One region of the Bradyrhizobium nivariense genome, then DNA from elsewhere that is predicted to be linked to it. Evidence: predicted binding sites of a transcription regulator. Region 1 holds the regulator's gene; the other holds the start of a gene.
The links. The regulator PhoB, encoded in region 1, activates phosphate uptake and scavenging genes when phosphate is short. The targets are predictions, from matches to a motif close to TGTCATNNANCTGTCAT.

Region 1 (3,792 bases):
CGTTCCCGATGACGATCTACGAGAACATCGCCTTCGGTATCCGCCTCTACGAGAAGATCTCGAAGTCCGAGATGGACGGCCGGGTCGAGAAGGCGCTGCGCGGCGGCGCGCTGTGGAACGAGGTCAAGGACAAGCTCAACGCCTCCGGCCTGTCGCTCTCCGGCGGCCAGCAGCAGCGCCTCTGCATCGCCCGCACCGTCGCGGTACGGCCCGAGGTCATCCTGTTCGACGAGCCCTGCTCGGCGCTCGACCCGATCTCGACCGCCAAGGTCGAGGAACTGATCCAGGAGCTGTCCGAGGACTACACGATCGCGATCGTCACCCACAACATGCAGCAGGCGGCGCGCGTCTCGGACAAGACCGCCTTCATGTATCTCGGCGAGCTGATCGAGTTCGACGACACCAGCAAGATCTTCACGTCGCCGACCGACCGGCGCACGCAGGATTACATCACCGGACGGTTCGGCTGAGGAGACGGAACATGGGTTCTGAACATACCGCAAAGGCCTTCGATACCGACCTCCAGGAACTCACCCGCCTGGTCGCCGAGATGGGCGGCATCGCCGAACGCATGATCGTCGATTCCGTCGACGCGCTGATCCGTCGCGACATCCCGCTCGGCCAGCGCGTCGTCACCATCGATGCCGAGCTCGACGCGCTGCAGAAGCGCATCGAGGAGCGCGCCGTGCTCACCATCGCCCGCCGTCAGCCGATGGCGATCGATCTGCGCGAGATCGTCGGCGCCATGCGCGTCGCGACCGATCTCGAGCGCATCGGCGACCTCGCCAAGAACATGGGCAAGCGCGTCGCGGCGCTGGAGACGGACTTCCATCCGCTCAAGCTGTTCCGCGGCCTCGAGCACATGACCGACCTCGTGCAGCAGCAGGTCAAGTCGGTGCTGGACGCCTATGCCGCGCATGATTTGCCGGCGGCGATGGCGGTGTGGAAGGGCGACGAGGAAGTCGACGCCATCTGCACCTCGCTGTTCCGCGAGCTCCTCACCTACATGATGGAGGATCCGCGCAACATCTCGTTCTGCATCCACCTGATGTTCTGCGCCAAGAACATCGAGCGGATCGGCGACCACGCCACCAACGTCGCCGAGACCGTGTTCTACATGATCGAGGGCCAGGCGATGACCGACAAGCGGCCGAAGGGCGACATGACGACCTTCGCCACCACGGTACCGAATACTTGAAGACTTAAGGAGCGACGACCCGATGGGCGCACGCATTATGGTGGTTGAGGACGAGGAAGCCCTGACCGAGCTTCTCCGCTACAACCTCGAAGGCGACGGCTATGACGTCGAGACGGTGATGCGCGGCGACGACGCCGACACCCGCCTCAAGGAGCACATCCCCGATCTGATCGTGCTCGACTGGATGCTGCCGGGGCTATCCGGCATCGAATTGTGCCGGCGGCTGCGCACCCGTCCCGAGACCAAGCAGCTCCCGATCATCATGCTCACCGCGCGCGGCGAGGAGAGCGAGCGGGTGCGGGGTCTTGCGACCGGCGCCGACGATTACATCGTCAAGCCGTTCTCGGTCCCGGAATTGCTGGCGCGCGTAAAAGGCCTGCTGCGGCGCGCAAGCCCCGAGCGGCTCGCCACCGTGCTCGCCTTTGGCGACATCGAGCTCGACCGCGACAAGCGCCGCGTGGCACGCTCGGGCCGGCCGATCGATCTCGGCCCGACCGAATATCGCCTGCTTGAGTTCTTCCTGGAGCATCCGGGGCGGGTGTTCTCGCGCGAGCAATTGCTCGACAGCGTCTGGGGCCGCGACATCTATATCGATGAGCGCACCGTCGATGTTCACATCGGCCGCCTGCGCAAGCTGCTCAATCTCGGCCGCGAGCAGGACCCGATCCGCACCGTCCGCGGTGCCGGCTACGCGCTGGACGATCGCTTTGCGAAGGCGGAGCAGGCGTAGGGGATTTGCGGTGTGATGTTGGCAGACGTGATCTAGCCGGCTGCCGCCACAATCTCCGATGTCGTCCCGGCCTAGTGCGCACTTGCGCACTAGGCCGGGACGACATTGAGTATTTTTGAGCCGTCATCGCGTCACGGCTCGATCCTGAAATCGAAACTACTTACCGCGGCCCCGGCTTCACCGGTGCACGCCGCCGATCCGATGCCGGCTGATACGCGACCCGCGAGTGCTGGGCGCAGTAGGGCAGGCCGGAGAGCGCCTTGCCGCCGCAGAAGAAGAAATCCGGGCTCGAGGGATCGCCGACCGGCCAGTGGCAGGTCGCCTCGTTCAATTCCAGCAGCGACAGCCGCTGGCTCATCGGCACCACGTTGTCGTAGGTGACCGGTTCGGCCTCCACCTCGACTTCGAAGGCCTGTGCCAGCGCGGTGTTGCCGCGCGAGATCGGGCGGGTCACCCGCATCATGTGCTGCGCGGGACGCGCCTTGCGCGGCCGCGGCGCTGCCGATGAAGGGCTCTTGGCGCGGCCCGACAGGCCGAGCCTGTGCACTTTGCCGATCACGGCATTGCGGGTCACATTGCCGAGCTCAGCCGCGATCTGGCTGGCCGAAAGTCCGGCCTCCCAGAGCTTTTTTAGCTGCTCGACGCGATCATCGGACCAGGTCAAAACCGTCATTGCACCCTTTCCCTCGCTGCGGGCCAGCCATCCTGGGGCCTCGCAGCGAATGCCTAAGCCTTTAAAAACCCGTGCCGCCAGAATCCCTTAAGGCTCGCCGGGCGCGACTAGAACGCCCGAACGTTTACGCCGGTACATGAGGACTTAGAGATCAGAACCACTGCACGAGATGTCGTATCTGACAATCCAAACGCTACAATATGGCGTGACTCCCGCGCAAGAGTCCGCCGACTCGCTTCCACATGTTCCGTGGTGAAAACCCGCAAAATCGGCACCGCAAGACTACGGATTCAGCGTTTCGCGAGGCTTTCCGGGCGGCATTGACACCCGTTTCACCAGGCCTAAGATACTCATGCGTGCCGCCCTGAAGAGGCGGCACGTTTCGTTTTCCGGGCCGGTCAATGGTGCGTCGCCCAATGCACGCTCACACCGTCCGCAACATTCAAGTGACCGCCATGACCAACAGCGCAGCGCCGCATTTGCTCCCCGTTTTTGCCAGGTCCGACCTCGGTTTCGAGCGTGGCGAAGGCTGCTGGCTGATCGCGACCAATGGCGAGCGCTATCTCGATTTCACCTCGGGCGTCGCGGTCAACGCGCTCGGCCATGCCCATCCTGCGCTGGTCACGGCGTTGCAGGAGCAGGCCACGAAGCTCTGGCACATGTCGAACCTGTTCCAGAGCCCGGACGGCGAGAAGCTCGCGAACCGCCTCTGCAACGAGAGTTTTGCGGACTTCGTGTTCTTCTGCAATTCCGGCGCCGAAGCGCTGGAATGCGTGATCAAGGTGGTGCGCCGTTATCACGCGATGAAGGGCCATCCGGACCGCTATCGCATGATCACCTTCGAAGGCGCCTTCCATGGCCGCACGCTGGCGACGCTGGCTGCGACCGGTTCGGCCAAATATCTCGAAGGTTTCGGCCCTCCCATGGAGGGCTTCGACCAGGTTCCGCATGGCGATCTCGACGCGGTGAAAAAGGCGATTGGTCCGCAGACCGCCGGCATCCTGATCGAGCCGATCCAGGGTGAGGGTGGCGTGCGTTCGGCAACGCCCGCGTTCCTCAAGGCGTTGCGCCAGCTCTGCGATGAGAAGGGCCTGTTGCTCGCCTTCGACGAGGTGCAGACCGGCATGGGCCGCACCGGCGATCTGTTCGCGCACCGCCGCCTCGGCGTCGAACCCGACGTGATGTCGCTGG
Region 2 (3,792 bases), on a different contig from region 1:
TGCTGCGTTTCGAGATCAACGTTCGCGAGGCCTCGGTGATGGGCTTTGTCGGCGCCGGCGGCATCGGCCAGGAGCTCGTCGTCGCCATCCGCAAGTTCTACTATTCGGACGTCAGCGCGATCCTGCTCACCATCATTGTCACGGTCTTCATCATCGACATCAGCACCGGCTGGCTGCGTGGCCGGCTGTTCGGCAGGGAGACGCGGACGTGACGGGGCCGCAGGAGATCGACACCGCAGCGCTTCGCGCGCGCTATCCTGACGTGTTCGACCGGCCGGCCTCGGCGCGGCTCGCGATGCCGGCGATGATCGTCGTGGCGTTCGCGATCCTGGTCTACGGCCTCGTCGATCTCGACTTCTCGCCATCGCGCCTCTTCGCCGGCCTCAGCCAGCTCGGCTGGATCAGCCTGATGATGATCCCGCCGGATCCCGGCTCGTCGCTGCCGATCTATCTGAAGGCGCTGGGCGAGACGCTGTCGATCGCGCTGCTCGGCACCACGTTGGCCGCGGTGTTCGCGCTGCCGGTCAGCCTGCTGGCCGCGCGCAACATCGTGCCGTCGAACATCCTGCGCTTCCCGGTCCGCCGCTTCCTCGATTCGATCCGCGGCGTCGATACGCTGATCTGGGCGCTGGTGTGGATCAACGTGGTCGGGCTCGGCCCGTTTGCCGGCGTGCTCGCCATTGCCGTGTCCGATTTCGGCGCCTTCGGAAAACTGTTCTCGGAGGCGATCGAGGGCGCCGACCAGAAACAGGTCGAGGGCATCCGCGCCTCCGGCGGCAGCGCGCTGCACGAGATTCGCTTCGGTCTGCTGCCGCAGGTCCTGCCGGTGATCGCCGGCCAGGTGCTCTATTTCATCGAATCGAACACGCGCTCGGCCACCATCATCGGCATCGTCGGCGCCGGCGGCATCGGGCTCCAGCTCGCCGAGCAGATCCGCGTGCTGGAATGGCAGAAGGTGTCGTTCCTGATCCTGATGATCCTGGTCGCGGTTGCCGCGATCGATTTCGTCTCGGGCAAACTCCGCTTCGCCATCATCGGGCGAAGGGCGGTGGCATAATCGCAGATACCGTAGGCTCCATTTCATGGTTGCTACGACTCCACCAAAAACTCCACCCGCTCCGCGGCAAAGCGCGAATGCTTGGTCACCAGCGGCTTGCCGTCGGGATCGTGATCGGTCGCGTCGACCACCAGGATCGGCCGTCCCAGCGCCAGATCGAGCCGTGCGGCGTCGGTTGCGTCGACGATGCCGGCGGTGATCCGGGTCGCGCCGCGGCGATAGTCGCGGACGCCGTAATGCTCGAGCAGTTTCGTCATCGAGCGTGTCGCCGCGAATACAGCGCCCGCATCGGGAAACAATCCCGCTGACAGCCACGTCGTGGAGACGCAGATCGGCGTGCGGTCGGCGAGGCGGATGGTCTCGATCCGGACCAGTGGCGCGCCGGCCTTGAGACCGAGTTCCCGCGCGAGTTCGCGGGTCGCGACATCATCGGACGCCTCGATCAACCGGCCATGCGGTTCGCGACCCTCCGCGCCGACGATCTCGGAGAAACGGGTCCGCGAGCGCAGCGGGTAGGCGAGCTTCTGCGCCTCGACATAGGTTCCGCTGCCGCGTTCGGCCCGCACGATGCCGCGCTCGGCAAGTGCGGCCAGCGCACGCCGCACGGTGTGGCGGTTGACGCGATAGGTTTCGGCGATCTCCACCTCGCCCGGCAGCTTGTCGCCGGCGGCAAAGCGGCCGTCGGCGATGCCGCGCTCGATGCCGTCGGCAACGAGGCGCCACAACGCGACGCCGGAGGAGGCTGTGTCCTGCATGCTCATGTGGCCGGGAAGCTACTCCAGAAATCACGCCTTTGTCACGAAACAGTCATGGCGCTCCCGTATCAAGTTGTCTAGTATCATAGACAACTTGGATTCGGCAAGTTCTGCAGAAAAGTTCGGTGACTTTGGTGACCCAGCACAACAATCAGCAAGCCCAGCGCAAGGCCGCGATGGCCGTGCTGGCGCACGCGGAGGCGGGCGAGATCGCCGCTCGCCTCCGCGCTCTCGCCCTGCCGGCGCATCAGGATCTGCGCGCGCCGGAAAACGGCCTCGTCATGCTGCGCGGCCGGGTCGGCGGCGACGGTGCGCCGTTCAACCTCGGCGAAGCGACGGTATCGCGCGCCGCGGTCAGGCTTGCGAGCGGCGAGGTCGGTTTCGGTTACACGCTCGGTCGCGACGGTGAGAAGGCGCGGCTGATCGCGCTGTGCGACGCGCTGGTGCAGTCCAGCGATTTCGGCGGCGCGGTGGAGCGGGACGTTATCGCGCCGTTGCGTGAGCAGCTTATGGTCAAACGCAGGCAGGCGGCGGCCGAGACCGCGGCGACGAAGGTTGATTTCTACACCATGGTGCGCGGTGAGGGGTGAGATCATGACCACGATTGCGGAACTGCCGCCGGGGTTCGCCGACAAGGTGCTGTCGGCGCAATCGACCTTTCGTTCGGTCATGGACGCGATGGCGCGGCCGGGTTCGGTGCAGCGCATCGTGCCGGTGGCCGGAACGCCTCATGCGATGATGCGCGGCACGGCCGCGATCGCGCTGACGCTGTTCGACCACGACACGCCGCTCTGGCTCGATGCGCGCATGTCGGAAAGTTCCGATGTCGTGAAATGGCTGAAATTCCACACCGGCGCGCCGGTGGTGCAGGATTCCTCGATTGCGAGCTTCGCGCTGATCAGCGACGGCGGGGCGCTGCCTTCGCTCGAGTGCTTCGCGCTCGGCACCAGCGAATATCCGGATCGGTCGACCACGTTGATCCTTCAGGTCGAGAGCCTGGACGGAGGACGCAGCTTCGAGCTGCGCGGCCCCGGCATCGACGGTGTCGCGACGCTCCGGGCCTCGATCAAGCCGTTCGACCTGTTCGATCGCCTGCGCGTCAACGAAACGCTGTTTCCGCGCGGCATCGATGTGGTGCTGGTCGCCGATGATGCCGTGGTTGCGATCCCGCGCACCACGCGCGTCGTGAACAAGGGAAGCTAGTTGCATGTATGTCGCAGTCAAAGGCGGCGAACGCGCCATCGAGAACGCCCATCGCCTGCTCGCACATGCGCGGCGCGGCGACCCAAGCGTTCCGGAAATCTCTCTCGACCAGATCTCCGAGCAGCTTGGCCTCGCCGTGGACCGCGTCATGAGCGAGGGCTCGCTCTATGACCGCGAGCTCGCGGCGCTCGCAATCAAGCAGGCGCGCGGCGACCTGATCGAGGCGATCTTCCTGGTCCGCGCCTTCCGCGCCACGCTGCCGCGCTTCGGCGCCAGCGCGCCGGTCGAGACCGGCGCGATGCGGGTGCAGCGGCGGGTGTCCTCGACCTTCAAGGACATTCCCGGCGGCCAGATCCTCGGCCCGACCTTCGACTATACCCACCGCCTGCTGGATCCCTCGCTCGCCGAAGGCTTTGTGCCGGAAACACCGGCGACGGCCGAAGCATCGACTGCGCCAACCCCGCGGGTGACCGACATCCTCGGCCGCGACGGGCTGATCGAGTCCTCGCCGCAGGCCGAGGAGGGCGCCAGCGTCGGCGATCTCACCCGCGAGCCGCTGAATTTCCCGGCGGACCGCGATCTGCGCTTGCAGAACCTCGCGCGTGGCGACGAAGGCTTCCTGCTGGCGATGGGCTATTCCACCCAGCGCGGCTACGGCCGCAACCATCCCTTCGCCGGCGAGATTCGCTTCGGTGAGGTCGAGGTCGAATTCTTGGCGGAAGACGTCGGCTTCGCCGTGCCGCTCGGCTCGATCGAGCTCACCGAGTGTCAGATGGT

Region 2: a site for PhoB is predicted at 1,852-1,868, ahead of phnF (phosphonate metabolism transcriptional regulator PhnF). Genes of this name have one in related genera too.

What each region holds. Positions count from the first base shown of each region.
Region 1 covers NZ_JARWCR020000084.1:18,223-22,014, forward strand. Annotated here, with positions in the region: gene pstB (phosphate ABC transporter ATP-binding protein PstB) at 1-470, shown strand, start outside; gene phoU (phosphate signaling complex protein PhoU) at 482-1,198, shown strand; gene phoB (phosphate regulon transcriptional regulator PhoB) at 1,221-1,928, shown strand; gene QCM77_RS39845 (GcrA family cell cycle regulator) at 2,089-2,601, opposite strand; gene QCM77_RS39850 (aspartate aminotransferase family protein) at 3,057-3,792, shown strand, end outside.
Region 2 covers NZ_JARWCR020000022.1:101,158-104,949, forward strand. Annotated here, with positions in the region: gene phnE (phosphonate ABC transporter, permease protein PhnE) at 1-212, shown strand, start outside; gene phnE (phosphonate ABC transporter, permease protein PhnE) at 209-1,057, shown strand; gene phnF (phosphonate metabolism transcriptional regulator PhnF) at 1,090-1,818, opposite strand; gene phnG (phosphonate C-P lyase system protein PhnG) at 1,938-2,402, shown strand; gene phnH (phosphonate C-P lyase system protein PhnH) at 2,407-3,015, shown strand; gene QCM77_RS20045 (carbon-phosphorus lyase complex subunit) at 3,020-3,792, shown strand, end outside.